One region of the Ensifer sp. GW823-FHT05D09 genome, then DNA from elsewhere that is predicted to be linked to it. Evidence: riboswitches for the same ligand, from Rfam matches in the RefSeq annotation. Region 1 holds a riboswitch; each other region holds the start of a gene.
What was found. A riboswitch is a leader RNA that binds a small molecule or an ion and turns the genes downstream of it on or off. The one in region 1 is predicted to bind cobalamin.
Positions count from the first base shown of each region.

Region 1 (9,688 bases):
CGAAGTTGAAGGAGCGAATGGCGTATTCGACGGCGTCGGAAAGCGTCTTTGCCGGCAGTTCGCCTTCCTCCTCCTCGTCCCATTGGGCGGCCGCGTGGAGCTGTTTCTTGATCCACTTCTGGAACCGCTGATGCGCCCCATCGCGCGCCGGCATGCCTGCTACGCCCGCTTTGGGATCAAAGGAGGTGCGCTTGGCCTCTGTGATGGCGAATTGGCCAAGCAGGAAAAACGCTTCACGCGCCCTTGTCGCCGTCCAGTTCGGATTGCCGCGGCCGGCATTGAGGAATGCCGTGGCGGATTTCTGCGAGCTCGTCCTGGCAAGCTTGATCAGCTCGTCCTTGATTTCGAACGGGCTGAGATCGGATAGACTGTCGTAGAATTTTCTGTCCAACATGAATCACACTCCCTTAAACGATGTTTTCTGCTTCTTCGAACGATGCTCTCAAACTCACGGCCCGCCTGATGGCGCCAGCATGATGACGATGACGAGGCCGAATATGGTCAGCAGTGTGTTGCCGATGGCATAGGGCATGCCGTAGCCAAGGGCCGGAACCTTGCTCTTGGCCGCTTCCTGGATCATGCCGAGCGCCGCCGTGGTGGTGCGCACGCCGGCGCAGGCGCCAAACAGGATCGCGGGGTGAAAGCGGAACACGTAGTGTCCGATCAGCACCGAGGCGATCATCGGGACCGATGTCGACACGATGCCCCAGAGCAGCAGCGAAATGCCGACTTCCTGCAGTCCGGCGACGAAGCCGGGACCGGCGCCGATGCCGACGACGGCAATGAAGATGTTCAGGCCCAGCGTGTTCATCAGCCAGAGTGCCGGAGCCGGGATGGTGCCGAAGGCAGGATAGGTGGAGCGAAGCCAGCCGAGGACGAGGCCGGCGAGAAGCGCGCCGCCTGAGGTGGACAGGCCGATCGGTATGCCGCCTATCGTGAGCGTCAGCGCGCCGACCATGGCTCCGAAGAACAGCCCCCAGCCGAGAAAGGCAATATCGGTCGTTTCGACCGGACGGTCGGCAAAGCCGAGCGCCTTGATCGCCGCCTCGACATGTCTCTTGGCGCCGCCGATGGTGACGATATCGCCGCGTTCGACCGTCGTGCCGGGCAGGACCGGGATTTCGACCAGCGAGCGCACGATCTTGCGTGCATAGACGCCGCGGGCCCAATCCTCGGTGCTGACGTCGGCGAGTGTCCGGCCGGCAAGCGCCTTGTTGGTGACGTAGACGTCGAGGACCTCGGCTTCGGCGTTCAGCAGTTCCTTGTCCTCAACCTCCAGCAGCTTGGCGTCGAGGTGTTCCACAAGGGCGGCGCGTCTGCCGGAAAAGGCGACGACATCGCCAGGCTGCAGCACGGTGTTGCCATCGGCTTCGATGATCTGGCCGCCGCGCCGCAGCCGCTCCACGAAGACGCGGATGCCGGGAAGCAGGTTCCTGACCGGCGTTCCGGTAAGGCCGCTCGCCTCGTCGACGCGGTAGGCCCGGAGGCCGAAATCGTGATAGGCGCGGGTGATGCCGGGTTCGCTGCTGACGGTGCCACCGCCGAGTTTGGCCTCATACTCCCTGCAGGCGGCGGGAAGATCGATGCCGAGAAGCTTGGGCCCGAGTTGCGCCAGGATGATCGCCGAGCCGATGGTGCCCCAGATATAGGTCACCGCGTAGGCGATCGGGATCTGGTCGGTGTAGGTCTTGGCCTGTTCCGGGCTCATGCCCATTGCATTGATCTGGTCGCTGGCAACGCCGATGGCCGCGGAGATTGTCTGCGAACCGGCATACATGCCGGCGCCATAGCCAAGCGGCAGGCCGGCAATCAGCGCGCACAGATAGGGCACGATCAGGCACAGCACGAGGACCGAGAGGGCAAAGAGGATCTGTTTCGGCCCATCCGTGCTCAGGCCGCGAACGAATTGCGGGCCGACGCCGTAGCCGACGGCAAACAGGAAAATAAGGAACAAGGTCGATTTCAGGTCGCCGGAAACCTGGATGCCCAGCTGTCCGATGACGACACCGGCCAGTAGCGTGGCGGTAACGTTTCCAAGGTTGAAGCCTGCGATCTTGATCGGGCCGATCACGAAGCCGATGCCGAGGGCAAGAAAGACGGCGACCGGCGGATAGGTACGCAGCGTGTCTACGAAAAAGTCTATTGGATTCACCATCATCCCCTTCAAAAAAACTCGTCGTATACGGGAGTTACGCGGACAGGCTGGATGTTACGTCGCATAAGACTTCGAGATATGAAGTTCGGAGCGCCGCCGCCCGGAACGCGGGCGAACCCGGCGCAAGTCGTTGCACGCCGCTGGATGGCGCGATCAATTCTTTGAAAGCACATCACCGATTGTGCCAGTCTGCAAGTACGTAACAGTAACGGACGACGTTACCGGTTGGCCGTTGCTTCGGTGACGACTGCGCCCAGGGGCGGCGCGATGGCTCGTGCGACGAGGCATGGCAGGGGATGGGGTGCCGATGCCGTCGGCGATCGTCCAGGTCAGCAGTTCGACAAGCAACCTCGGTGAACTGGCGAGGAAGGCTCCGGCGACGAAGCCGAGCGCAATCGCGCCCACCACTCCGTGCCGTTGCCAGCCATGGAATGCGCCGAAGGCGGTTCCTCCAAGGATGGTTGAAACAACCCAGACACGTTTCAACACGGCCGGAAACAGCCGACGCATCGTTTCCCTCATTGCGCTTGTGCAGAGTGTCCGCCAAAGGCGCGCATCTCAGCATTTTAAGGGATATCGGGCACGGGTCGTTGCCAACGACGTTGCTGATCATCGCGGTCGAGCGTTCGTGCACGGTCAGTCGTGGCGTCGTCGACCCTGATGCATAATGCCGGAGGACGGATATTTCGGCTTGCTTACTGTAATGATATTACATAACTAAAACGCATGAGAATATGCCGCATGTTGATAGGCCTAGGCCGATCCGTCCCGCCGGTTGTCACCTCCGTCGAAGTGTGCGACGAAGGGGGTGATGGTGCTGCGAGCGCGACAATGCGTAAGCGGCTGAAAAGGGAACACGGAGCGGACGACCCAAATGGGGCCGAAACCGTGGCTGCCCCCGCAACTGTGAGCGGAAAGCGCATTCACACCCTGTCACTGGCGTTAAGCCGGGAAGACGTGGATGCGCGAAGACCCGCGAGCCAGGAGACCTGCCATCGAACCGATCAACCACAACGGACGGGGTGTTCCGATGGACAAGAACTGGTTTTTGCGCGGCGGTCACCCGCCATCACATCGCTTTGCCATATTCTCTCCGGCCCGATCCGGCGGAGAAGAGATATGGCCAATCCGGCATCCCGACAGCACAAGATAACGGTCTGCACCGATTGCCGGTTCACCGGCGGCCCCTGCCGCCCGGGCGCGGATCTGATCCAGCGGCTGAACCGTAGCATTGCCGCCCTCGGCGCGCCGCTCGACCGGGATTTCTCGATCGCCGGAACGGTCTGCATGGCCGCCTGCACCCGGCCTTGCACCATCGCCTTCCAGGCGACGGGCAAGGCGACCTATCTCTTCGGCGATATCTCGCCCGATGAGGATATCGACGATCTGGTTACCTTCGCCACCACCTATGCCGGGCGCAACGATGGCATGACGCGGGCGGCCGAACGGCCGCGCGGGCTGAGCGCCAAGACGCTGGCGCGCATACCGGCAGCGCTGCTCATCTCCGAAGATATCGGCGGGCACTTCCAATGAACGCCTGTCGAATGCGTACATGGGGAGGGACGAGACGATGAGCTGCACCGCGACAGGGGCCGGCCTTCGTGTCCGCGCGCTCGATTGGGGCCCACGCCCGGACCTGCGGCTTGTTCGCGAGGTCGACTTTGCCATTGCGCCCGGCAGCCGGCTTGCCATTCTCGGCCCGAACGGTGCCGGCAAGACTTCGCTGCTTCGCTGCCTCTTTCGTTCCGCCCAGCCGACGGCGGGCACGATCGAAGTCGATGGCACTAACATATGGTCGATGACGGCACGGGAGGCTGCGCGGATCATTGCCGTCGTCTTGCAGGAAATGCCGAGCGATTTCCCTTTCAGCGTGCGCGACGTGGTGATGATGGGCCGCATCCCCAGGCGCGAAGGCATGAGCGGCTGGACGGCCAGGGATCGCGAGACGGTGGCGCATGCGCTCGAGCATCTCGACCTTGCCCATCTGGCCGGACGGCAATTCTCGACACTTTCGGGTGGCGAGAAACAACGGGTGCTGATTGCCCGGGCGCTGGCCCAGCAGCCGCGCATCATCATCCTCGATGAGCCGACCAACCATCTCGATATCCGCCATCAGCTCGAAATCCTCGACCTCCTGCAGACGCTCCAACTGACCATCGTTACCACGCTGCACGACATCAACCTGGCCGCCGAATTTGCCACCGACGTGGCGATCCTGACGGAGGGCCGCATGACGGCCTTCGGGCCGCCCGAAGAGGTGCTCAATCCGAAGGCGCTTTCCGACGCCTTTGGCGTTACCGCCACCGCCCACAGTAATGCCGTCTCCAACGGCGCCCGATTTTCCTTTTCACTCGCTCGACAGGAATTGATTTCATGAAGACATTGTTCGCCGGTTCGGCCCTTCTGCTCCTTGCGCTCGCCGCCACGCCGGCGCTCGCCTATCCCGTCACCGTCAAGAGCTGCAATCGCGACGTGACCTTCGATGCGGCGCCAAAGCGCGCCGTCTCCAACGACGTCAACCTCACCGAGATGATGCTGGCCTTGAAGCTGCAGGACCGCATGGTCGGCTATACCGGCGTCTCCGGCTGGAAGACGCTGGATGAAAAGCTGCGCGAAGGTGTCCAGGCGCTGCCGGAGCTTTCGGAAAAATATCCGACCAAGGAAGTGCTGCTCAATGCCGACGCTGATTTCTACTTTGCCGGCTGGAACTACGGCATGAAGGTGGGCGGCGAGGTGACGCCGGAAACGCTGGCGCCCTTCAAGGTCAACGTCTACGAACTGACCGAATCCTGCATCCACATCATGGCCAAGGATAAGCCGACGATGGACGACATGTTCGTCGATCTGCTCAATCTCGGCCTGATCTTCGGCGTCGAGGACCAGGCCAAGGCGCTGGTCGACGGCTATCGCCGCGATCTCGCCAGGATCACCGCCGACGTCGGTGCGATCGAGCGCCCGACGCGCGTCTTCGTCTATGATTCCGGCGAGGAAAAGCCGTTCACATCAGGCCGGTTCGGCATTCCGACGGCGATGATAGAAGCGGCCGGCGGCGTCAACGTCATGGACGACGTCGAGAAGAGCTGGACGGAGATTTCCTGGGAGCCGGTGATCGACAAGAACCCGGAGGTGGTTGTGATCGTCAACTATGGCGAGGTCACCGCCGAGCAGAAGATCGCCTTCATGAAGAGCAATCCCGCCTTCAAGAACATCGATGCCGTCAAGAACGACCGCTTCGTGGTGCTCGACTATGTCGAGGCGACGCCGGGCCCACGCAACATCGATGCCATCGCCCGCCTGGCAAAGGCATTTCACGGGCAGGCGATGTAGTGCGCCGTCGGCTGCGTGATCCCTGAAACCGGCGTCGGTACAGGGCAAATCATGCAGCACGTTTAGCGTGTTATGGCATTGCCGGCGCGTCACTCCCGATGCGCCGCCCTCTGGCGAAAGCACGCCTTGTCGCCCGCTTTCGTCCTCTCCTTTGCAATCTTGAACCTGGGACGGACAGTGAAGATCACGACCGCCTTTCTCGTGGCACTGCTGCTCTTGTGCCTGACGATCACCGCTGCCGTCTCCTTGGGCTCTGCACCGATCCCGGTTTCGACCGTCTGGTCGATCATCGCCTCGAAGCTTTCGCCTGGCAGCGTCGAGGTCGCCTGGTCGGCCGGCCGCGAGAGCATCGTCTGGGACGTGCGCCTGCCGCGTGTCGTGCTTGCCGGGCTGGTGGGGGCGGGGCTGGCGCTGACGGGCGCCGTGCTTCAGCCCGTCACCCGCAATCCGCTCGCCGATCCGCACCTGCTCGGCGTGTCCTCCGGCGGCGCGCTCGGCGCGATCATCGCGCTTCTCCACACAGGCCTCATCCTGGGCCTCGCCACGGTGCCGCTGTTTGCCTTTGCCGGCGCTCTGGTCGCGACAGCACTTGTGGCGCTGGTGACGCGGGTGCTCGGCACCAACGCCGACAGGCTGGTGCTGTCAGGCGTTGCCGTCGCCTTCACCTTGACGTCGATCGGCAACCTGATGATTTTCCTCGGCGACCCCCGGGCGGTGCACACCGTGATCTTCTGGATGCTCGGCGGCCTTGGTCTGGCGCAATGGCCGCATCTCGTCTATCCCGCCGTGGTGCTGACGGTCTGCCTCGGCTATCTCGTGCTTCGTGCGCGCGAGATCAACGCGCTTGCCATGGGTGACGAGACGGCAACGACGCTCGGCATTCCCGTTCGCCGGTTCCGCCTTGTCCTCTTTGTCGTCACGGCGCTCCTGACCGGTGTCATGGTCGCGTTCTCCGGTGCGATCGGCTTCGTCGGCCTGATGGTGCCGCATTTCGTTCGGCTGTTTGCGGGCAGCGACAATGTCCGGGTTATCCCGCTTTCCGCCTTTGTCGGGGCGCTGGTGCTGATATGGGCCGACCTCTTTTCCCGCGTCGTCATGGCGCCCGAGGACATGCCGATCGGCGTCGTCACCGGACTTGTCGGCGGCTTGGCCTTTATTGCCATTCTGAAACAGCGCAAGGTGGTGTAAAGCTCGCGGCATGGACACGGACCGATTGCCGCCTGGTTCCAGGCAATCGACCACTGCGCAACACGAGGAGCGAATGACGTATCACGCTGAGGCCTGCACCCCGGATGAAGTCCTTAAATTCTGGTTCGAGGAACTGTCGCTCGACCATTGGTTCAAGCCTTCCCGCGAGCTGGACGAGCATTGCTACCAGCGCTTCCAGTCCTCGCATCTCGCCCTTGCCAGGGAGATCGGTGACGTCTGGCGGGCGACGCCGGAAAACCGGCTGGCGGCAATCGTGCTTCTCGATCAGCTGCCGCGCAACATGTACCGGGGGACGCCGCTCGCCTTTGCTACCGACGGGCTGGCGCTCAGGGAAGCCAAGCTCGCCGTCGGCGCCGGCGCCGACATGGCGGTGAAGCCGGAATGGCGGGCATTCTTCTACATGCCCTTCGAGCATTCCGAGAACCTGACGGACCAGACCATGGCGGTGAAGCTTTTCACCGAACTTGGCGATCCCATGTATATCGACTATGCAATCCGGCACCGCGAGGTGATCGAGACTTATGGACGTTTCCCGCACCGAAACGCCTTCGTCGGGCGAACGTCGACGGCGGCGGAACTCGCCTATCTGGCGCAGCCGGGCTCGGGTTTCTGACGGTTTTACGGGGTGTGAAGGCATGTTTTACCATGCCTTTGCATCTTTCCGCCGTCTTTCGTATTCAAACCGCATTGTGACGACTGCCCGGGCGATTCCGTATCGGGATGAGGTTGGGCTTTTGAGGGTTTTGAAATTGCGTTTCGTGGGAAAGTTGCTCGCTGTTTCCGTCTGCCTGCTGTCGCTGGCCGGTGCCGGCGCTGTCGTGGCGCAAACCGCAAAGCCGGCACAGACGACGACGCAACCGGCCCAGACGCCCGCGCAAGCCCCGGCCCAGACCGGCAATCAGCCGGCGCAGGGAGGCAGCCAGCCCGCCCAGAACACGCAGCCGGCCTCCGACGGCAAAGCGCAGCCTGCGCCGAATGCGCAGCAACCCACAGGGGGCGCGACGCAACCCGCCCAAAACGCGGCGGCACCTACGCAGAACGCAGCACAGGCGAATGACGCGACCATCGCGGCCGATGCCGGGCAGAGCCAGACCGCCGAGCAACTGGCGACGGCCGGCAAGGAACTCCAGCGGCTGAAGGACCTCGTCGGCAAGGCCAGCGACGACGACATCGCGCTTGCCGAACTCAAGGTTCAGGTCGATGCCGTCGCCAAGCAGATCATCTCGACCTCGATCGCCACCCGTCCGCGGCTGGACGAGATCAAGGCCCGGCTGACCGAACTCGGCGATCCGCCGGGCGAGGGGCAGCCGCCCGAGGCCGACATCGTCACCTCAGAGCGAAAGCGGCTGTTGGCCGAGCGCGGTGAGATCAATGCACTGACGGGGGAGGCTGAAAGCCTTTCGGTCCAGGCAACGAAATTGTCGAACGGCATCACGGCGACGCGGCGCGCGCTGTTTTCCAACACGCTGTTGAAGAACACCGATGTGTCCTTCGAAATGTTCGACGAGGCGCTGTCGGCGACGATCAACGAAACCAAGGTGCTGTCACGCAGCACGACGAGCTGGCTGACCTTCGTCTGGAACTACAAGCGCATTCCGCTTCTGACCGCACTTTTCTTGTCGATTTGCGCCGCACTCATCTTCCTTGTTGGCAGCAACCGGCTGTTCTCGCCCTACATCCATCACGACAAGTCCGATGAGGAGCCGAGCTATTTCCGGCGCCTGTCCGTCGCCTTCTGGTCGACGCTCATTCCGACGCTCTCGACGGCTGCCTTCGCCGTTTCGAGCTTCCTCTTCCTGCGTAGTTTCAACGTGCTGCGCTCCGATATCACGCCGATCATTGCGATCGCGCTTGCGGTAACCGTGGTCGGGTTCTTCGTCACGACGCTTGCCAATGCGGTGCTGTCGCCGAAGGATTCCCGCTGGCGGCTGGTGCGTGTGTCCGATCGCGGCGCCAACGTCCTCTTGATCACCATCTTCGCCATGGTGCTGGTCAACGGTCTCGACTACCTCTTCGGCGGCATCAGCGAGGCGCTCGGCTCGCCTGTTGTCCTGACGGTCGTCAAGAGCTTCATTGCCTCGGTCGTCATCGGGCTGATCATCATCGCATCGGCCTGGATCAAGCCGACGCTGAAGCGCGACGAGCCGTTTGACGCGCCCGGTCGCCCATGGCCGCGCATCGTCTCCATCGGTCTGATGCTGACCGGTGCGGCGCTGATCATCGCAGCCGCGACCGGCTATGTCGGTCTCTCCCGCTTCATCGCCACACAGATCATCATCACTGGCGCCATTCTGGTGATGATGTACATCGGGTTCCTCACCGGCAAGGCGGTGTCGCGCCAGGGGGCCTTCGCCGAAACGGCAGCCGGACGTTATCTCGAGCGCCGCCACAAGCTGGAGCAGGTCGGTCTCGACCAGGTCGGGCTGGCGGCGGGCCTCAGCATTTACGCGCTGGTGGCGCTGTTCTTCATCCCGCTGATCCTCTTGCAATGGGGCTTCCAGGTCGCCGACATCGAGTCCTGGACCTATCGCGCCATCACCGAGATCAAGATCGGCACCATCACCATCTCGCTCATGGGCATCATGGCGGGCATCCTGTTCTTCGCGCTCGGCTACGTCGTCACCCGCTGGGTACAACGCTGGATCGACGGCAACATCATGGCGCGCAGCCGGGTGGATGCGGGCGTCAGAAACTCGATCCGCACCGGCATCGGCTATGTCGGGGTCGGGCTTGCGTGCCTGATCGGTCTTTCGGCGGCCGGCATCGATCTTTCCAATCTTGCGCTTGTCGCCGGTGCTCTCTCGCTCGGTGTCGGTTTCGGCCTGCAGAACATCGTGTCGAACTTCGTCTCGGGCCTGATCCTCCTGGTCGAACGCCCGTTCAAGGTCGGCGACTGGATCGTCAGCGGCACGACCGAAGGCTTCGTCAAGCGCATCTCGGTGCGCGCCACCGAGATCGAGACCTTCCAGCACCAGTCGATCATGATGCCGAACTCGC
Region 1 is NZ_JBXAIA010000002.1:830,378-840,065, reverse strand. It holds gene AC1Q80_RS09820 (bifunctional aspartate transaminase/aspartate 4-decarboxylase) at 1-394, opposite strand, end outside; gene aspT (aspartate-alanine antiporter) at 449-2,155, opposite strand; gene AC1Q80_RS09810 (hypothetical protein) at 2,309-2,665, opposite strand; cobalamin riboswitch at 2,951-3,166, shown strand; gene AC1Q80_RS09805 (DUF1636 family protein) at 3,275-3,688, shown strand; gene AC1Q80_RS09800 (ABC transporter ATP-binding protein) at 3,726-4,532, shown strand; gene AC1Q80_RS09795 (ABC transporter substrate-binding protein) at 4,529-5,482, shown strand; gene AC1Q80_RS09790 (FecCD family ABC transporter permease) at 5,660-6,670, shown strand; gene AC1Q80_RS09785 (DUF924 family protein) at 6,744-7,304, shown strand; gene AC1Q80_RS09780 (mechanosensitive ion channel family protein) at 7,399-9,688, shown strand, end outside.

Region 2 (9,688 bases), on a different contig from region 1:
CAGCAAGGTCTGGTCGATGGGGCTGGTGGTGCTGCTGGCTTCTGCGGTGTCGCTGATCTTCGTGGTCAAGGGGGTGCTTGCCGTCCCGGTGCAGGGTTCGTTTGCGCTGTTCCTGCTCGCCACCGCCCTGCAACTCTTTGCCACCACGTCGATGGGAATCCTGCTGGCCACGATTGCCGGCTCGATGCCGCAGTTCGGCCTGCTGCTGATGCTCGTTCTTCTGCCGCTCCAGGCGCTCTCCGGTGGCATGACACCGCGCGAAAGCATGCCGGAGATCATCCAGAATATCATGCTGGCGGCACCAAACACCCATTTCGTCATTCTGGCGCAGGCGGTCCTGTTTCGCGATGCCGGTCTGGATGTCGTCTGGCCGCAGCTCCTTGCCTTGCTGGTGATCGGCGCCATTCTCTTTGCCTTCGCCATGCGGCGCTTCCGGGCGTTCCTGAAGTAGCCTTTGCGCCATGGGCCTTGCGAGCTCTGCGCGCGCAGACTTTACCAGTGGAAAATGCGACCGGCGGTTGACGCGCCGCCGGCATCTGATAGTGCATTTCTTGCGAAACAGGTTCCGTCTGACGACGGATGAAAAGGGAACACGGTGAGGATTGCCCGCAAGGGACCGAAACCGCGACTGCCCCCGCAACTGTAACCGCCGAGCGGAATCCCATGAAGCCACTGCGCGAACTCTCGCGTGGGAAGGCGGGAGGAAGCGACGACGCGGAAGTCAGGAGACCTGCCTGTTTCGGTCACCCATGCCTGGACACGAGGGGTGTCGAGGCGCGGCCGTCCGTAGCGGTGACATTGGAGCAATGTTGCCGCGTGCCGCAGACGGCGCCGGGGTGGTCGCTTGTCGTCTTGCCCCTGCCACCCTTTGCCCGCGGTCGATCGCGCGTGGGCCGGATCGTGCCCATCGCGCCGGAGTGGGACGATATGACGAAGCATTTGACCGGCGCAGCAGTGCTGGTTCTGACACTCGTGGGCGGGGCTCAGGCACAGGACCAGGGCACAAACGAACAGCCGACGAAACTTGAAAAGATCCTGGTTTCCGATGGCCTGACGCCGACCGAACAGCGCAAATCCGGGCGCGCCTTTACCGTGATTACCGGAGATCAGATCGAGAAAAACCAGATCCGCTACGTCGCCGACGCCCTGCGTCTCGTTCCCGGTTTCTCGGTTTCGCGCACCGGTGCCTCCGGCGGCCTGACGCAGGTGCGCGTGCGCGGTGCGGAAGGCAATCAGCTACTGGTGGTGATCGATGGCGTCGAGGCGAACGACGTGTCCCAGGGCGAGTTCGACTTCGGCGGCCTGGTTGCCGACGACATCGAGCGCATCGAAATCCTGCGCGGACCGCAAAGCACCTTCTGGGGCGCCAATGCCATGGCCGGTGTCATCAACATCATTACCAAGAAGGGAAGCCGTGAGGGCGCCAGGTCGAGCGCGCGCACCGAAGTCGGCAGCGACGGTACCTGGCTCGGCGGTGTCTCCACCCGCGGCGGCGGCGAAGGTTATGATTATGCGTTGTCGGGTGTCTTCCAACGGACCGGCGGCTTCAACATCTCCGATACCGGGTCCGAGGACGACGGCGACCGCAACGGCACCGTCAACGGCAAGTTCACCTTCGATCTCTCGCCGGATTTGCAGCTCGACGCGACGTTGCGCGCGGTCAACCGCAAGACCGACCTCGACGCGCAGGACTACATGACCGCGTTGACCTACGACACGCTTGACTACACCCGGTCGCGCGAGCTCTCGGGTTCGCTCGGCCTCACCCATTCGGCGCTCGACGGCGATCTCACCCAGAAGGCGCGCGTCTCCGGCCTTGACGTTCATCGCGACAATGTCAGCGGCTTCGGGCGATCCTGGAACGACGGCAACCGCTACAACGGCAGCTATCAGGCGAGCTACGGCTTCGATGGTGGAGACGGTATCCGCCACCAGATCACCGGAGGCTACGAGTGGCAGCGCGAGACGTTCACGCCGTCGCATCTGCAGCAGACCTTCAGCCGCAATGCGCATTCGCTCGTCGGCGAGTATCGCGGCGAGTTCGCCGACCAGTTCTTCGTCAATGCAGGCCTCAGGCGCGATTTCAACGATCGCTTCGAGGACGCGACCACATGGAGCCTCAGCGCCTCCTGGGAGATACCGGGCAGCGATACCCGCCTGCATGCATCCGTCGGCACCGGCGTGACCAATCCGACCTTCTACGAGCAGTTCGGATATATCCCGGGAACCTTCATCGGCAATCCCTACCTGAAACCGGAGGAAAGCCTCGGCTGGGACATCGGTGTCGAGCAGCGCTTCTTCGACGACGGTCTGACCGTCGATGTCACCTACTTTGACCAGAACCTTAAAAACGAGATCGCCACCGTCGACGACGCCAGCTTCCGTTCGACGCCGGTCAATCGCTCCGGCGAAAGCTTGCGCCACGGGGTCGAGGTCTCCGCGACGGTCGACTTCTTCAACGGACTGACGACGACGGCGACCTACACCTACACCGCTTCGAGCGAGCAGACGCTGGCCGGTGGTCCGCGTCTGCAGGAAGTTCGCCGCCCGCGCCATGCCGCGTCGCTCGATGCCGCGTATGTCTTCCACGACGATCGTATCAGGGTCTTCGGCGAAGTCATCCTCAATGGCCGCATGCAGGATGTGGCCTATCGGCCGGGCTCTGAGCGGGTGCCGCTCGGCGCCTATACGCTGGTCAATGTTGGCGGCAGCTTCAAGGTCAACGACACGCTCGAGATCTTCGGCCGCGTCGACAACCTTTTCGATGAGGACTATGAGGAGATCTACGGCTACAACACGCAAGGCGTGACCGCCTTTGCCGGCCTGAAGGCCTCGTTCTGATGACATCCGGTTGGTGCAGGCGATATCTGGTTGCAGGGGTGCTTTGCACAGCCTTGCCCTTTGGCGCCTGGGCAGGCGAAGCGCCGCGCCGCGTCGTCTCCATGAACGTCTGCACCGACCAGATGGCGATGCTGGTGGCCGACAAGGGGCAACTCCATTCGGTATCCTATCTGGCCACCGATGGCTCGACCTCGGCGCTTGCCGCCGAGGCGAACTCCTATGTGGTCAATCATGGGCTTGCCGAAGAAATCTTCCTGATGAAGCCGGATCTGGTCATCGCCGGCACCTACACGACGCGCACGACCGTCGATCTGTTGAAGCGGCTCGGTTTTGCAGTCGAGGAGTTCGCGCCGGAGGCATCGATTGCGCAGGTCCGGGCAAACCTCCAACGCATGGGAAAGCTTCTCGGTCGTCAACAGCGTGCGGATCAACTGGTGGCGGAAATGGATGCCGAGATCGGGCGGTTGAAGACGATCAAGGTGCACGATGTCGATCTGGCGCTCTATTATGCCAACGGCTTCACCTCGGGCAGCGGCACGCTGGTTGCCGATATCGTCGGCATCGCCGGACTGGAAAATCTCGCCGACAAGCTGGGCATCTCCGGCACCGGGCAATTGCCACTGGAAGTTTTGGTGCTTGCACGTCCGGACCTGATCGCCATCGATGCCAGCAGCGAACGCGGACCGGCGCTCGCCAAGCAGAATTTCGCCCATCCCGCCTTCAGAGCAGTTACCTCGCAGCACCAGGCCGTCCAGCTCGACAGTCGCTACACCATCTGCGGCGGACCGTTCACCCTGGTTGCCGCAGGTATCCTGCAGCAGGCCGCCATGAAACTCGATGCCACGCAACTCGACTTGGGGAAAAGATGACGGAAACCGCCCGATACCGCTTGCTCATCGTCTTGCTTGCCATTCTTGTCACCTCGCTTTTCGTCCTTTCGCTGACGGTCGGCCCTGCAGATGTCAGCCCATGGCAGGGCCTCGCCGGTCTTTTCGCTGGAGACGACAGTCTGATCGGGCTGGTGATGCGGGAAATCCGCCTGCCGCGGGCAATCCTCGGGCTGATGATCGGCGCGACGCTCGGGCTTTCCGGTGCCGCCCTTCAAGGCTATCTGCGCAATCCGCTTGCCGAACCCGGGCTGATCGGGGTCAGCGCCTCGGCGTCGCTTGGTGCTGTGATCGCCATCTACACCGGACTGTCGGCCCTGCTACCGCTTGCGCTGCCGTTGATGGCGCTTGGCGGCGCGCTCTGCGCCGTCCTGGTCGTCCGGCTGATGGCCGGGGCTGATGCCCGACCGCTCTCCGTCATCCTTGCCGGCGTCGCCGTTTCGACTTTTGCAGGCGCGATGACCTCGCTGGCGCTCAATCTCTCTCCAAACCCGTTCGCGGCGATGGAGATCATGTTCTGGATGCTGGGCTCGCTCACGGATCGCTCAATGACCCATGTCTGGCTGGCCGCGCCCTTCATGGTGCTCGGCTGGCTGATGCTGGCAAGCCTCGGCCGGGCGCTCGATGCCCTGACACTCGGCCACGAGACGGCAGCGAGCATGGGGATTGATATGAAAAGGGTGCAGCGGCTCGCGGTCATCGGCACGGCTGCCTCGGTCGGTGCGGCAACGGCGGTGGCCGGCGCGATCGGTTTCGTCGGCCTGGTCGTGCCGCACCTGCTGCGTCCCCTTGTCGGGGCGCGGCCCTCGCGGTTGCTCTTTGCCAGCGCGCTCGGCGGGGCGGCCTTGCTGCTTGCCGCCGACATTCTCGTGCGCGTCGTTGCACCCGGACGCGATCTCAAGCTCGCCGTGCTGACCGCTGTCTTGGGTGCGCCGTTTTTTCTTGTTCTGGTGATGCGCGCGCGGAGGCAGATGGCATGAGCCGGCTTGCCGTTTCCAATCTCTCCGCCTCGCTTGGCGGCAATACGGTGCTGAAGGGCATCGCTCTTAGCGTCGGGCCGGGCGAATTCGTTGGTCTTATCGGGCCAAACGGTGCCGGCAAATCGACGCTTCTGCGCGCCTGCCTGGGGCTGATCCCGTCGAGCGGCGAAATTCAGCTTGCTGGGCGGGATCTGCGGCGGATGACTGCAGCCGACCTTGCCCGTCACGTCGCCTATGTCGCGCAGGACAGGGATATCGCCTGGCCGATCACGGTGGAAGCTCTGGTCGACCTCGGGAGACAGCCGCACCGGGGCGCCTTTGCACGATCGGCGCTCGCCGACCAGGAAGCCGTTGAAGCAGCGCTCCAGCGCATGGATATCGACAAGTTGCGATCGCGCCGGGCAACCGATCTTTCCGGCGGCGAAAAAGCGCGCGCGCTGATTGCAAGAGCCTTGGCACAGCAGGCCGACCTGCTTCTGGCCGACGAGCCGGTCGCGGGCCTCGATCCGGCGCACCAGATAGCGCTGATGCAGGTGTTCCGCGATCTGACGCGGCAGGGCACTTCGGTCGTAGCCTCGATGCACGATCTCGGTCTGGCGGCGCGCTGGTGCGATCGGCTCGTGCTTCTCGAAGGCGGCCGCATCGTCGCCGACGGCCCGCCTGCCGCGGTGCTGACCGCAGACCTCTTGCGGCGCGTATACGGCATCGAAGCCTATGTCACCGAGGCCGCGGGGGGACTGATCGTGCAGCCGACGCGCCTTGCGCAAGCCGGCATCGAACAACAGATTGCAGGGGATAATATCCATGGCTGAACTCGCCGACATGCTCAGCACGCATCTGAAAGACCCGGAGGCCGGGTGGAGCATGGGGACCTTCGGCGCCATTGCCGAGTTCCACCAGGATCCCGGTGAAGCGCTCGTTGTCGACGCGCCGGAGATGTTTTGCAGGGCCACGGAGAGAGGTGGCGTGCGGATCGATCCGGCCTGCGTCGCCGATCTCGTGCCGGTCGCCTACGAAGCGCTGAGCCCGAGAGCGCACCGCTGGAGCCACGCGGTCGCTATGTGCCTGCCGGAAGGCGATGCGCGGCGCGAGGCGCGTGCGCTCCTGACCGAACTCGGCCCTGACGAAGGGGCCATTCGCCCCGGCGATCGCCACGGCATCCTCTTTGACATGGGGCTTTCGCTGCCGCAATGCGACTTCTGCATTCGCACCGAAGACATCGCGCTGCTTGAGGTCATGAGGCGGTGTGTCGGACGCTCGCTGTTCGAAGCCGACAATCCGGCAATGCAGGCTATCTTGAAGGCCCATCCCCATCGCGTTGCCGTCACAGCCATCGGCCGTGTCGAGGTCTATCAGAAGATCGGCGGGCCGGACACCGGCGGCATATCTCCGCCCGGTCCGCACACGCACGTGTTGCCGCAACTCTTGCGCAGCGGCCGCACGCATTCCGCCAATACTCCGATCCCGCCGGGCCTGCTGCCGCTCGGCAGCCTGCATCCCGGCAATCCGGTCGTCGGGCCGATGGGCGAGGAGAGGGGTTTCGATCCGCACCTGCACGAACGGTTCCGGGGGCTTCTGGAGTGTTACGGCAATGCGTCGACGGTCGCCGTAAAGGCCGATCTCATTGCGGCGCTGGCCCGCAATGACCATCCGCAGAACTTTGCCTGCCCGAACGACCGGTCGGCCCGCGCGGCCATGCGCGTTGGCCTCAGGCAGCAGGAGCACCTCGCCCGTCAGGGCGGTGATGATAGGCGCCTCGCAACGGTCCTCGCCTGGCGCGCGGTGTACGATCGCGCCGTCGACGCTGCGGACACCGACGACGAAGCGCCTGGCCACTAAGGGCGAGGCACTGCGGCTGCTGCGGCAAGTCTGAAACGTCTCCGAGCCGCCTTGCAAGGCGCGAGAGGGGAGGAAATGGCTTTCTGCTGCCTTGCCTGACGCGCGTTTTCACGCCAGACACGTGATCCGAACAGTGATCGAATTGACGAAGGGCAGGCGACGATGGCCGAACGCAAACACGGAGAAACAGCCCCCGCCACGGACGTGACCATCGCCGGTGCCGACTGGTACGGGCTCGATATTTCCGACCGCAACCACAGCCGCACGCTGTTTTCGGATCTGGATATGACCGAGGCCACCAGCGCTGGTGCCGTCTTCAAGGAATGCACCTTCCGTCGCGCCAAGTTCAATTGCTCGCGCCACGAGGGCAGCGCCTTCATCAACTGTACCTTCGTCGGGTGCAATTTCTACGACGTCGACTTCAACGACTGCAAGTTCGTCGGCAGCATGTTCGACAGCTGCAAGTTCGATGCGACAAGGGTGAAGGGCGGCAACTGGTCGTTCGTCGGATTGCCGGGTGCGGACCTTCGCAGCGCCGTTTTCACCGACGCGGTCCTGCGCGAGGCCGACCTGACCGGCGCCCGCTGCGAGAGCGGCACGATGACCGGCCTCGACCTGTCGGGCGCCTGGCTTCACAGCGCCAATTTCAGTGGATGTGACCTGCGTGGCAGCGATTTAACGTCGATCGAACCGGAAACGGTGACGCTGAAGCGCGCCGTCATCACCATCGAGCAGTCGGTGATGATCTGCGAGGCCATGGGCCTGGTCGTTCGGGCATCTTAAATCGTCGAGCGGCGGGCCCCACGAACCTGCTCAGTTTCGCGGCTCTCCGCTCGGCGCGTAGACCGTCTTCTGCTTGAAAGCGAAGATATTGCCGCAGCGGCACCGCATCATGTGTTTCGCTGGATCGCTCGATGGGCGCTCCGTCGAAAAGCCCGCTGGCATCTGGTCGATGAGAAAACCACGGGTCCTGCTTTTCGGATCGTCGTTCTCCGAGGCCTCTGCAAAGCCGGACGCACCGCATTTGGCACATTCCAGTTTTCTCGAATAACGATCTCTCGACACGATTGTCCCAATCCAAAATCAATGAGGACCCGCACTACAGGAGGCGAGGGGCTCGTTCAAGACCGTCCATCGAAACGGTGCTGGATCGCGGCGCTCTGGGGGTTGCCTTTTGCCGGTCAGGTGTTGTCCTACCGGGAACAACGTCGCGGCCGGAAATGCGACGGCCGATGGGTGGTTGCCATTGGCGCCATGCATCCGGCCGAGAAGGCTACTACTTCTGGATTAGTAGTCCCCCTCTCACGTATCTGCGAACTTTCGCATATAATCCGCTCGGCGCTAAGAGGGGTCTCTCAGCTTCATTGAAAATCAGGGTGCGGGTCGGAAGGCCTGACGCGGTTCTTTGTGTTCGAATGCAACTTAAAGTTAAGATCGCATCTGTTGCCCTCGAGCCGTGGAGACGGTGCGAGCATATTTTGCAGGCATGGAACGACCGGAGGGAAGGCGACCGCGATTGATCGCGGCGGCAAATCTGATGGAGAACACTGTGCAGACAGACGACATCGGTAACGGCACATCGCAGCTTGTCAGACCAACGGGCGCATCTGCCGATGATGCGGGGCGCCGCGTCACCCTCGCGTGTGGGGATGGTTCGATGCCGGGGCTGGCATGAGCGACCTCGACACGGAATCGAAGACGGCCTGGATTTCCCAGGGCTTCGAGCGGCTGGTCGATCGCGTCCGCAAGGCTCCTGCCGCTGTGCATTTCGATGTCCTGATCATTGGCAGCGGTTACGGCGGCGCCATTGCCGCTTCGACTTTCGCCGGGCGCACGCATGAGGGCAGGCCGATTTCGGTCGGCGTGCTGGAGCGCGGGCGCGAATACCTGCCGGGCTCCTTTCCGACAGGCCTTGGCGAATTGCCGCGCCATATTCGTGGCGACAACAACAAGGAGGGCCTGATCGATATCAGGATCGGTGCTGAGGTCGTTGCGGTCGTCGCCAACGGGATCGGCGGAGGATCGCTGATCAATGCCGGTGTCATGGAAACGCCGCTGCCAAGCGTCTTCCACAAGCGGTGGCCGGCCGCCCTCAAGGATCTCTCGGCCTGGAAATCCTATTTCGATCGTGCCCGCGATCTGCTCGGTAGCACCGTCATGGGCGCTCCAAACACTATTGCCGACCATGTCGATGGCGTGCCGCAAAAGTTTCGGTCGGTGCGCGCCATCGCGCCGGACGGCAATTTCAGACCGGCTTCGATCACGGTCGCGATGAGTGACACCACCAGTTCCGGCAATGTGCGCCTGAACAAGTGTCTGCGCTGTGGTGATTGCGCGACCGGCTGCAATGGTGGCGCAAAGAACTCGCTCGACGTCAATCTGCTGGTGAGCGCGAACCAATACGGTGCAGAAATCTTCAGCGGCGCAACGGTCCTCAGCCTGGCCAGGGATGGAGATGTCGGCTGGCTCGTCAGGAGCGTGCACACCAATACGAAGCTCCGCAAGCGCGACACCGACCCGGTGGCGATCAGGGCCCGCAAGGTCGTGCTCGCCGCCGGTGCGCTCGGATCGAGCGAAATCCTCATGCGCTCTCGCGGCGCAGGCTTGCAACTGGCGGACAGGAACCTCGGCACAGGATGCTCGACCAATGGCGACATGCTGGTTGCTGACTACGCGACCGCAGCCGATGTCAACACCGTCGCCGACGAAACGATCAAGCCATCGACCCGGGCCATCGGGCCGATGATCACCGGGGTAATCGACCTTCGTGCCTCAAAGGGTGTGATGATCGAGGAAATGTCGGTGCCGGCGGCTCTGCGCATTGCCTTCGCCGAGGTTTTCACCACCCTCAATACGCTGCACGGCCTCGCCAGGCATGATAGTACGCGGCATCGCCAGGGGTTTCCGGATGACGATATCTACGCAGCGCCGGCCGCACGCATCGGCCGCTCGGCACTTTACGCCGTCATGGCCGATGATGGAGCTGAGGGCCGGATCGAACTCGATGGCGACCCAAATGCGGTCGATCGGGATGGCATTGCGCGGATCCGCTGGGACAAGCTGCAAACTCTGCCCGTTTTCGACAGGCAAGTCGAGGCACTCGCGGCGCTGACGAAAGGCACCGGTGGCCGGCTTATTCCC
Region 2 is NZ_JBXAIA010000005.1:150,814-160,501, forward strand. It holds gene AC1Q80_RS16655 (ABC transporter permease) at 1-451, shown strand, start outside; cobalamin riboswitch at 544-752, shown strand; gene AC1Q80_RS16660 (TonB-dependent receptor plug domain-containing protein) at 928-2,841, shown strand; gene AC1Q80_RS16665 (ABC transporter substrate-binding protein) at 2,880-3,710, shown strand; gene AC1Q80_RS16670 (FecCD family ABC transporter permease) at 3,707-4,708, shown strand; gene AC1Q80_RS16675 (ABC transporter ATP-binding protein) at 4,705-5,520, shown strand; gene AC1Q80_RS16680 (DUF6925 family protein) at 5,513-6,547, shown strand; gene AC1Q80_RS16685 (pentapeptide repeat-containing protein) at 6,710-7,330, shown strand; gene AC1Q80_RS16690 (hypothetical protein) at 7,361-7,615, opposite strand; gene AC1Q80_RS16695 (alkaline phosphatase D family protein) at 8,219-9,688, shown strand, end outside.
Region 2: another riboswitch for cobalamin. It lies ahead of AC1Q80_RS16660 (TonB-dependent receptor plug domain-containing protein); the one in region 1 lies ahead of AC1Q80_RS09805 (DUF1636 family protein).

Region 3 (9,688 bases), on a different contig from region 1:
CTTCGTCGTCCGCGGCAGAAGCTCGGCCTCGATCTCGCGATCGATCATGCTGAAGCGCTCTTGGATCGCATCGAGACGACCGGTGGCGATATAGGCCTCGAGTTCGGTCCGGTCGACATTGCTGGCGCCGATCGCGCGGATCTTGCCGGCAGTCTTCAGGTCTTCGAGCGCCCGCACCGTTTCCTCGATCGGCGTCGTCGGATCCTGCCAATGGGTGATGTAGAGGTCGATGTAATCGGTCCCGAGCCGCTTCAGGCTCTCTTCGACTTCGTGAAAAATTGCATCGCGGCCGAGATAGCGATGAACAGGTTTTCCATCCTGGTCGAAGAAGTGCTTGCCCTTCGTCGTGTGCCAGACGAGGCCGCATTTGGTGGCGATGACGGCCTTGTCGCGGCGCCCGGCAAGCGCCTTGCCGACGATTTCCTCGGAGCGCCCGAGGCCATACGCGGGCGCCGTATCGATCAGGGTCACACCGGCATCGAGCGAGGCCTGGATGGCGGCAATGGACTCTCCTTCGTCCGTTCCGCCCCACATCCAGCCACCGATCGCCCAGGTGCCTAGCCCGACGGCGGATGCCTTGACACCGGAGCGGCCGATCTCGCGCGTCAATTGTTCATTGCTCATGCCGAAAGTCCCTTTTCGCTTGCCATGGCAAGGATGCGCTCGCCGGTCGCCTCGTCGGTCACGAGTGTATCGAGATGCCTGCCGCGCAGGACGCTGAGGATCGGCCCGGCCTTGTTCGGTCCGCTCGCGACCCCGATCTTGGTCGGGATCGACGCAAACTCGTCGAGGGTGAGCGAAACCAGCGAGCGGTTGAGGCTGTAGTCGCAGACCCGGCCCTGGTCGTCGAGCAGGTGCGCCAGCAGTTCGCAGCTTGCGCCCGAGCGCTGGATCGCGGCGCGGTCGGTGCTCGAGGAGGGGTGCAGGTCGTAGTAGCTCGAATCGTCGGAAAGGATCGAACCGATACCGACGATCGCGACCTTGGCTTCCCTCGCCCGTTTGAAGACATCCGCCACCGAGCGCATGTTGATCAGCATGGCACGCTCGGCCGCACTGTCGGCAAAGAGCGGCGCATGGATCTGGTAGGACCTGCCGCCGAGCCGGTCCGCCATCAGCGTCGAGACATGGTTGACGTCGGTATAGTGCTTGCCCTGGACACAGCCCGTCGCCGGGATCACTTCGATGTCGAGGCGCCGCGACGGATGCAGGCCGGCAACGACAGCGCTGACGCCCTTGCCGCCGGTGATGCAGATGGTGTCACCATCGGCGATCTCTTCCATCAACAGACGGGCTGCCGCCTCGCCGACCGCCTGCAGCGCCGTCTGCTGATTGTCCGACACGGTCGGGACGACGACGGCGCGGCTGATGCCGCCGAGCGCCAGCAATTGCTCTTCCATGTCGACGAGCGGCTCGATCGGCGACTTGATCTTGATTTCGACGAGGCCGAGCTGGCGGCCACGCTTGATCAGACGGTTGACCGTCGGCTGGGAAATGCCGAGCCGTTCGGCAATCTGCGACTGGGTCAGGCCTTCGAGGAAGTGCAGCACCAGCGCCTGGTGCATCTGCCGGGCAACGACGAGTTCCTCGCGGACGCTGGAGATGATGTTCTGATTGGGATTGGCGATCGGCATGGTCAGCTGGCCTTCCGCTTATGCAGGAAATGGTCGATGGAAACGGCTGCCAGCAGAATGCAGCCCTTGATCATATCCTGCCAATAGACCGAGACGTCGAGCAGGATCAGCGAACTGGTGACGACGGACAACAGAGCCATGCCGAGAATGGCGCCGAAGATCGTACCAGATCCGCCGTTGAGCGACGCCCCGCCGATCACGGCAGCGGCGATGATGTTGAGTTCCATGCCGACGCCGAAGGTGGGCGTGGCGGCGCCGAAGCGCGACATGTAGATGACGCCTGCGACACCGGCGAGCGTCGAGCAGAGCACTGTCACCCAGAACTTTACCTGCTTGGTCTTGATGCCGGAATAGAGCGCCGCCTTCTCGTTGCTGCCGGTGTAGAACACCTTGCGAAAGGCGGTTGCCCGGCGCAGCAGGAAGTCGAACAGGACGACGACGGCGACGAAGATCAGGATGACATAGGGGATGCCGTTGAAGGTGCCCTGGCCGACCGCCTTGAACGATGGCGGCAGGGTGAAGAGCGACAGCGGCGTGCCCTTGGTGATGACGAGGCAGAGCCCGCGCACGATCACCATGGCCGCAAGCGACGTGATGAAATGGTTGAGCCCGACGACGGTGACGAAGAAGCCCATGATCGCGCCAATGAGGCTGCTTGCGAGGATGCCGACGAGCGAAGCCGTCCAGGGATCGACGCCGGCGAGGAACAGCGACCCGGCCAGCACCATGGCGAAGCACACGACCGATCCGACAGCAAGGTCGATGCCGCCGACGATCAGGAGGATCGTCATGCCGACGACGACGATGCCCTCGACCGAGAAGCTCATCAGCATCGCGCGCATGTTGCCGAAGGTGAGGAAGTGCGGCGAGGCGAAGCTCATGATGATGCCGAGCGCCAGAATGATGGCGATCAGCCCTGCCTCGCGCATCGTGCCGATCCGTCGCCAGGCCGGAACCTGCACCTGCGTTGCAACCACCGTATCGACTGCCATTTCCGCCTCCCCATTCACTCTGCTTGTCTCAGGCAACATGCTCGGCCGCCCTGCTTTTTAGTGGTTCACCATGCTGCCCGACCCCGGAGGCAAGACGGATCACCGCCTCTTCCGACATCTCGGCCTCGCCGAGTTCGCCGGCGATGCCGCCTTCGCGAACGACCAGAACCCGGTCGCACAGTCCGAGAAGCTCGGGCAGTTCCGACGAGATGACGACGATGCCGATGCCCGAGCGCGCGAGGTCGCGCAGCAGCCGGTGAATTTCCGATTTGGCGCCGACGTCGATGCCGCGCGTCGGCTCGTCCATGAGAATGACCTTCGGCCGCACCGCGAGCTGCTTGGCGATGGCCACCTTCTGCTGGTTGCCGCCCGAGAGCGACGACACCGGCATGGCGATGCCGCCCATGCGCACGCCGAGCCGCCGGGTAAACTCGCTGGCGAGGTCCGCTTCCGCCTTCGCGTTCATCAGCCCAAGCGGCCCGGTCAGCGTCTTCAGATCCAGGACCGAAATGTTCTGGGCGATCGACATGTCGACGAACACACCGGATCCCTTGCGATCCTCGGAGAGGTAGACGATGCCGGTATCGACAGCGTCTCGATAGTTGCCGATCGCCTGCGTCTTGCCGTGCAGCAGCACGTCGCCGCGCACCTTGCGGCGCAGGCCGCAGATGGCTTCGGCGATCTCGGTGCGACCGGAGCCGATCAGTCCACCGATCCCGAGGATTTCGCCCTTGCGCAGCTCGAAACCGACACCGTCGATGCGCTCGCCGTCGCCGAGGCCGCGCACCGACAGGATGACCTCGTCGGATTGCTCGCCCGCTGCCTGTTTGGGCGGATAGAGCTGGGTGATCTCGCGGCCGACCATGCGACGCACGACATCGTCCGGTGTCACGTCGGTAATGCGTTCCGTCGAGACATGGCGGCCGTCGCGAAAGACAGTGACGCGGTCGCACAGGCTGAAGATTTCCGCCATGCGATGGCTGATGTAGATGATGGAAATGCCAGCGGCCTTCAGGTCGCGGATGATGCCGAACAGCGCCTGCGCCTCGGCCTCCGTCAGCGCCGCCGTCGGCTCGTCAAGGATCAGCACCCGGCAGTCGAGCGTCAGCGCCTTGGCGATCTCGACCAGCTGCTGGCTGGAAATGGAGAGGTCGGCGACCTTGCGGCGCACGTCGATCGGCGCCAGCCGGTTCATCACCTTTTGCGCATCGCGGGCAAGCGAGGCGTAGTTCATCAGCGGCGATCGCCGCCGGTTGGTTGCCGCCATGAACATGTTTTCCGCCACCGTCGCATCCGGGCAGAGCGCGATTTCCTGGTGGACGAGGCCGATGCCGAGCGTTTGGGCTGCGGCCGGCGAAGAAATCTTCGTCGGCGTGCCGTCGACGAGGATTTCGCCCTCGTTCGGCTGCAGCACGCCGGCGATGATGTTCATGAGGGTGGATTTGCCTGCGCCGTTCTCGCCGCAAAGCGCGTGGATCTCGCCTTTTTCGAGGTTGAAATCCACATTGGTCAACGCCTTCACAGCCCCGAAGTGCTTGGTGACGTTGCGGACCTGAAGGACCGGCTGCGATATCATCGCCTTCTCCACTCTCATGCGTTCGACTGGCTATCCGGACATCCGGATAGCCATGTCAAAGACCCTTACTCGTCAATGCCCTTGGTGCCGCGGCGCTTCAGGTACTTGTCCCAGTAGAAGTCGTCCGCATTGGCGGCGGTGACGATCGACAGACCATTGTCGACGAAGGGAATGCTCATCGGGTTGAAGCCGGAACGCTTGGCGTCGTTCATCGGATCGATGAGTTCGGGGTGCTTGGCAAGCCACAGCAGCATGAAGCCCATATAGCCCTGCATGCCCTGGTTGGGGTTGATCGAGCCGAACACTTCGCCGGCCTTGATCATGTCGAGGATGTTGGCGTTGACGTCGGCGCACATGACGAGAACCTTGCCGCCGCTTTCCTTGCTGGCCTGTGCCGCACCGATCGCCGAGTTGGCTTCCGGCATGAAGACAGCGCCGAGGTTCGGATTGGCCTGGATCAGGCTCATCAGGCCCTGATAGGCCTTGTTCGGATCCTGGTTGGAAGCGGCGCGGCCGACCAGTTTCATGTCGGGCCACTTTTCAGCCATGCGGCCGACAAAGGCCGTGATGCGCTTGTCGTGGTTGTCCTGGCCGGGGTTTTCCAGAACGGCGTATTCGCCCTTGCCGCCCATCTTCTCGGCGATCGCGTCGGCGGCATAGACGCCTTCGCGGGTGTTGTCCGAGGTGATGAACGAGATGCGCTTGGAGAGCGGCGAGTCGGCGGCAAACGTGACGACCGCCGTGCCCTGGTCGATGGCGCGGTTGATCGGCTCGATGAAGGGATCCGAGTTCATCGGGTGAACGAGGATGCCCGCCGGGTTCTGTGCCAGCGCCTGGTCGAAGGTGGCGATCTGCTTGTTGACGTCATATTCCGGCGTGCCGGTGTATTCGGTCTCGCAGCCGAACTGCTGGCCGGCCTGCTTGAACATTTCATAGACCGGGAACCAGTATTCGACGCCCGATACCATGACGTTCATGACATATTTTTCGCCGGGTTCGCAGCGAAACGGGTTGGCCGTCTCCGCGTTGGCAGCGCCAGCCAGAAACGTAGTTGCAATGACCGCCAGTGCGGTCGTGCTCAAAAAAGTGCGCAAGCGTCCTCCTCGAGGCCGAAGCCCCTCCCAAAAACCAATCGTGCCGTCAGAAATGACCGCTGATGTGTGAGTTTGCCGGAACTCCTCCTCGACTTCCGACTGTCATGATTAAAACCACGCCCCGGGGTTATGTCAATATAATTCACGCTATGAATAATAATTCATGACTGCATGTATATTGTCGCCTCCAATCAGAGTCATTCGCCCATCGCCGCTGCCAGCTGCGCGTTCGAGGCGGCGGCCTCGGCGATGATCCACTCGCGGAACGCCTGGATCTTCTTCTGCCGTCGGTGGCTTTGCGGATAGACAAGCCAATAGGCGCGGCCGTCCCTGACCACATGGTTGAACGGCCGGATCAGTTTTCCGCTGCGAAGCTCCTCGATCAGGAAGGTCGAGACGGCCATGGCGATACCGTGGTCGAGCAATGTGGTCGCCACATCCATCGCCTGGACGTCGAAAATCAGCTCGGTGCCGTTACTGGCGGGTGGCTCCACGCCGGTCTCGACCATCCAGCGCCGCCACCAGCTGGCATTGCCGAAGCGGCGCACCTTGAGTACGTCGGAGGGATGCCTGAGCTGATGTTTTTCCAGGAATGTCGGCGTGCATACCGGCAGGTATTCGATCGGGAAAAGCGGAAACACGTCGTGGCCCGGCCAGTCACCGTTACCGCTGCGCACCACGAGGTCGATCGCATCGCGCTTGAAGTCGATCAGCTCGGTCGACATGTGGACGCGAATGCTGATGTTCGGATGGGCCGCCTGGAACGAGGCGAGCCTTGAGCCGAGCCAGCTTGAGACCACTGTCGGAAGCACGGAGATATGCAGGTGATGTTCGGTCTTGTCGGCAATCTCGGAGAAGGCCGTCCCCAGGAGATCGATCGCTTCCGTCACCTTCGGCGCGAGCTGTCTGCCGGCGGCCGTCAACCGCACTTCCCTGGGCAGGCGGACAAAAAGAGCCGTGCCGGTGCGGTCCTCCAGCAGCCGGATCTGATAGCTGACTGCAGCCTGGGTCATACCCAGCTCCTGCGCCGCGCGGGTGAAACTCAGGTGCCGGGCGGCAGCCTCGAAGGCGCGCACCGCGCTCATGGGGGGAATCTTGCTCATGCGTTGAGATAAGCATTCTTTATGGCAGCATGCGAGAAACCGCTTTGCGCGAAACCGTGAAAATCCTCAATTTTCTCGCGAACACACCACCGCAGAAATGAAGGGGTTAGCAATGCCGAGCGCACTGCGATCGATCATCCGCCATGTCTGGAGTTTTGCCAGGAGAGCCGCCGACATCACGACGACAGTCGATACATTCAGCGAATTCCAGCTCCGAGACATCGGCCTGACGCGCGACAATGACAGCATTCGCGCGCGTGCAGGCGACATTGCCATTCCATGGCAGCCCGTAAAAGAGCCCGATCCCGGCAACGCTCCGTCGCCGCTTGTAGCCGATGACGGCGTGGTTCCCCTGCAGCAGCCTGTCGTGATGCGGTGCCGCGCGCCGTTGCCGCAAAATTCCCCAGCCCATCGAAACTTGAAAATAAAGACATAAACATTTCTTTATGCGATTGACCTGCCCGTCTTTGCAGGGCATTGTCAAACAATCGTGGTTCTGCGGCCCGTCTTGCGACGGGCCGGAGCTAAGAGGGAATACGGTGCGGCGCCGCAAGGCGCCCATGCCGGAGCTGCCCCCGCAACTGTAAGCGGCGAGCGGCCGTCCAATGATGTCACTGAGGGAGACGCCTCGGGAAGACGGGACGGTTCGTGTTGACCCGCAAGCCAGGAGACCTGCCGCGATCGATAACGTCCACGGGCGGGGTGTCCGATGTGCCGCCTTGACGAACGAGCCTGCCTCGGTCGTGGATGCGTCGCATTCAAAGCCTTGCCCACAACCTCGGGGTAAGGAAATGACCATCAAGACAGCCAATCTCGGCTTCCCACGTATCGGCAGACACCGTGAACTGAAGTTCGCGCTGGAGCGCTATTGGGCCGGCAAGATCGACAGACAGGATCTGCTCGCCGTTGCCGCGAGCCTTCGGGCGGAAAACTGGGCCGCGCAAAAAACGCGGGGGATCCAGATCATTCCATCGAACGACTTCTCACTGTACGATCAGGTTCTCGACACATCCGTGCTCGTTGGCGCGGTGCCGCCGGCCTATGGCTGGAAAGGCGGCCCGGTCGATCTCGACACGTACTTCGCCATGGCACGTGGTTCGACGACCGCGACCTGCGCTTCCGGCTGCACCCATGGCGGCCCGGACGGCGGCAACCAGGCGCTGGAGATGACCAAGTGGTTCGACACCAACTATCACTACATGGTCCCGGAATTCGCTGAGGACCAGCGCTTCGAGCTGACGCGCAACGCACCGCTGGAGGCCTTCCTTGAAGCGAGCGCGCTTGGGCATGTCACCCGTCCCGTCGTGCTCGGCCCCGTGACCTTCCTGAAGCTCGGCAAGGCGCCTGCCGGCGGGTTCGAGCCGATCGAGCTGATCGAGCGGCTGGTGCCCGTCTATGTGAAACTTCTCAGAGAGCTTGCGAACGCCGGTGTCGAATGGGTGCAGATCGACGAACCCTGCCTTGTGCTCGATCTCAACGAGCGGGAACGCCAGGCGCTGGCACTGACTTACCGGACGTTCGCTTCGGAAGTACCGCAGTTAAAAATCATGCTTGCGACCTATTTCGGCGCGATCGGTGACAACCTGCCGATAGCGCTTTCACTGCCGGTCACCGGGCTGCATCTCGATCTCGTGCGGGCGCCGCAACAGCTGGACGCCCTCATCGAGTCGGCGCCAGCACAGCTGGTTCTGTCGCTCGGGGTCGTCGATGGCCGCAATGTGTGGCGGACGGATCTTGCCGGTCTCTTCCGCCGGCTGCAGCCGCTGGTCGAGGCGCATGGCCGCGACCACATCGAGCTTGCGCCGTCGTGCTCGCTGCTGCATGTGCCTGTTGATCTCGATCTCGAACGGGCGCTCGACCCGGAGCTCGTCACCTGGCTTGCCTTCGCTCTGCAGAAACTGGACGAGCTCAGCCTGCTTGCCCGCGCCTTCGAGCCCGGCCTTGCCCATCCCGAACAGGTCTTTGCAAAATCGATCGCGGCCGCCGAAGCGCGGCTCACCTCGCTGAAGGTCCATGACCCGCTGGTCGCCGGACGCCTGAAGAACCTGACGGCAGCCGACAGCCGTCGCCAGTCGGGCTTTGCGACGCGCCGTCGGCTGCAGGAAGACAGGCTGGCCCTGCCGCTCTTCCCGACAACGACCATCGGCTCCTTCCCGCAGACGCCGGAGGTGCGCCAGGCGCGATCGCTGCATGCCAAGGGCGAACTCAGCTATGTCGACTACCTTGCTTACCTGCGCCAGGAGACGGAGAAGGCCGTGCGCTGGCAGGAGGAAATCGGCATCGAGGTGCTGGTGCATGGCGAGTTCGAGCGCAACGACATGGTGCAGTATTTCGGCGAGCAACTCTCCGGCTACGCCTTCACGCAGAGCGGCTGGGTGCAAAGCTACGGTTCGCGTTATGTGCGCCCACCGATCATCTTCGGCGATGTCTCGCGGCCGAACCCGATGACGGTGGATTGGGCAACCTATGCGCAGTCGCTGACGTCAAGGCCTGTGAAGGGCATGCTCACCGGCCCGGTGACGATGCTGCAATGGTCGTTCGTGCGCGACGACCTGCCCCGATCGATCGTATGCCGGCAGATCGCGCTGGCGCTGCGTGACGAGGTCACCGATCTCGAAACGGCCGGTATCGCCGTGATCCAGATCGACGAACCGGCGCTGCGCGAGGGCCTTCCACTGAGACAGGCCGATCGAAAGACCTATCTCGACTGGGCGGTCGAATGCTTCCGCATCAGCGCCTCCGGTGTGGGTGACGAAACGCAGATCCACACCCACATGTGCTACTCGGAGTTCAACGACATCATGGCGGCGATCGCGGCGATGGATGCCGACGTCATCTCCATCGAAACCTCGCGCTCGAGAATGGAACTGCTCGGCGCCTTCACTGATCAGGCCTATCCGAACGAGATAGGCCCCGGCGTCTACGACATCCACTCGCCACGGGTGCCGACCGTGGACGAGATGGTGCACCTGATCGAAAAGGCGACCGACGGCCTGGCGCCGGCGCAGATCTGGGTCAACCCGGATTGCGGCCTCAAGACCCGCCGCTGGGATGAAGTGCGCCCGGCGCTCGTCAACATGGTTGAGGCGGCCCAGGCGCTGAGGCAATCTTTCGCCGCCTCCCGCCGGGATGCAGCAAGCGCATGAAGCGTAACAGCGATATCGAGATGGCGCCGGGGGAAACCCCGGCGCCTGCCACCTTGGTCGACATCGTCTTTCCCGGCGACACCAATCATCACGGTACGCTCTTCGGCGGCGCGGGCCTGGCGCTGATGGACCGGATTGCCTTCATC
Region 3 is NZ_JBXAIA010000005.1:297,473-307,160, reverse strand. It holds gene AC1Q80_RS17340 (aldo/keto reductase) at 1-624, opposite strand, end outside; gene AC1Q80_RS17335 (sugar-binding transcriptional regulator) at 621-1,631, opposite strand; gene AC1Q80_RS17330 (ABC transporter permease) at 1,634-2,623, opposite strand; gene AC1Q80_RS17325 (sugar ABC transporter ATP-binding protein) at 2,652-4,199, opposite strand; gene AC1Q80_RS17320 (substrate-binding domain-containing protein) at 4,265-5,293, opposite strand; gene AC1Q80_RS17315 (LysR substrate-binding domain-containing protein) at 5,491-6,396, opposite strand; gene AC1Q80_RS17310 (hypothetical protein) at 6,503-6,874, opposite strand; cobalamin riboswitch at 6,871-7,090, shown strand; gene metE (5-methyltetrahydropteroyltriglutamate--homocysteine S-methyltransferase) at 7,188-9,542, shown strand; gene AC1Q80_RS17300 (acyl-CoA thioesterase) at 9,539-9,688, shown strand, end outside.
Region 3: another riboswitch for cobalamin. It lies ahead of metE (5-methyltetrahydropteroyltriglutamate--homocysteine S-methyltransferase); the one in region 1 lies ahead of AC1Q80_RS09805 (DUF1636 family protein).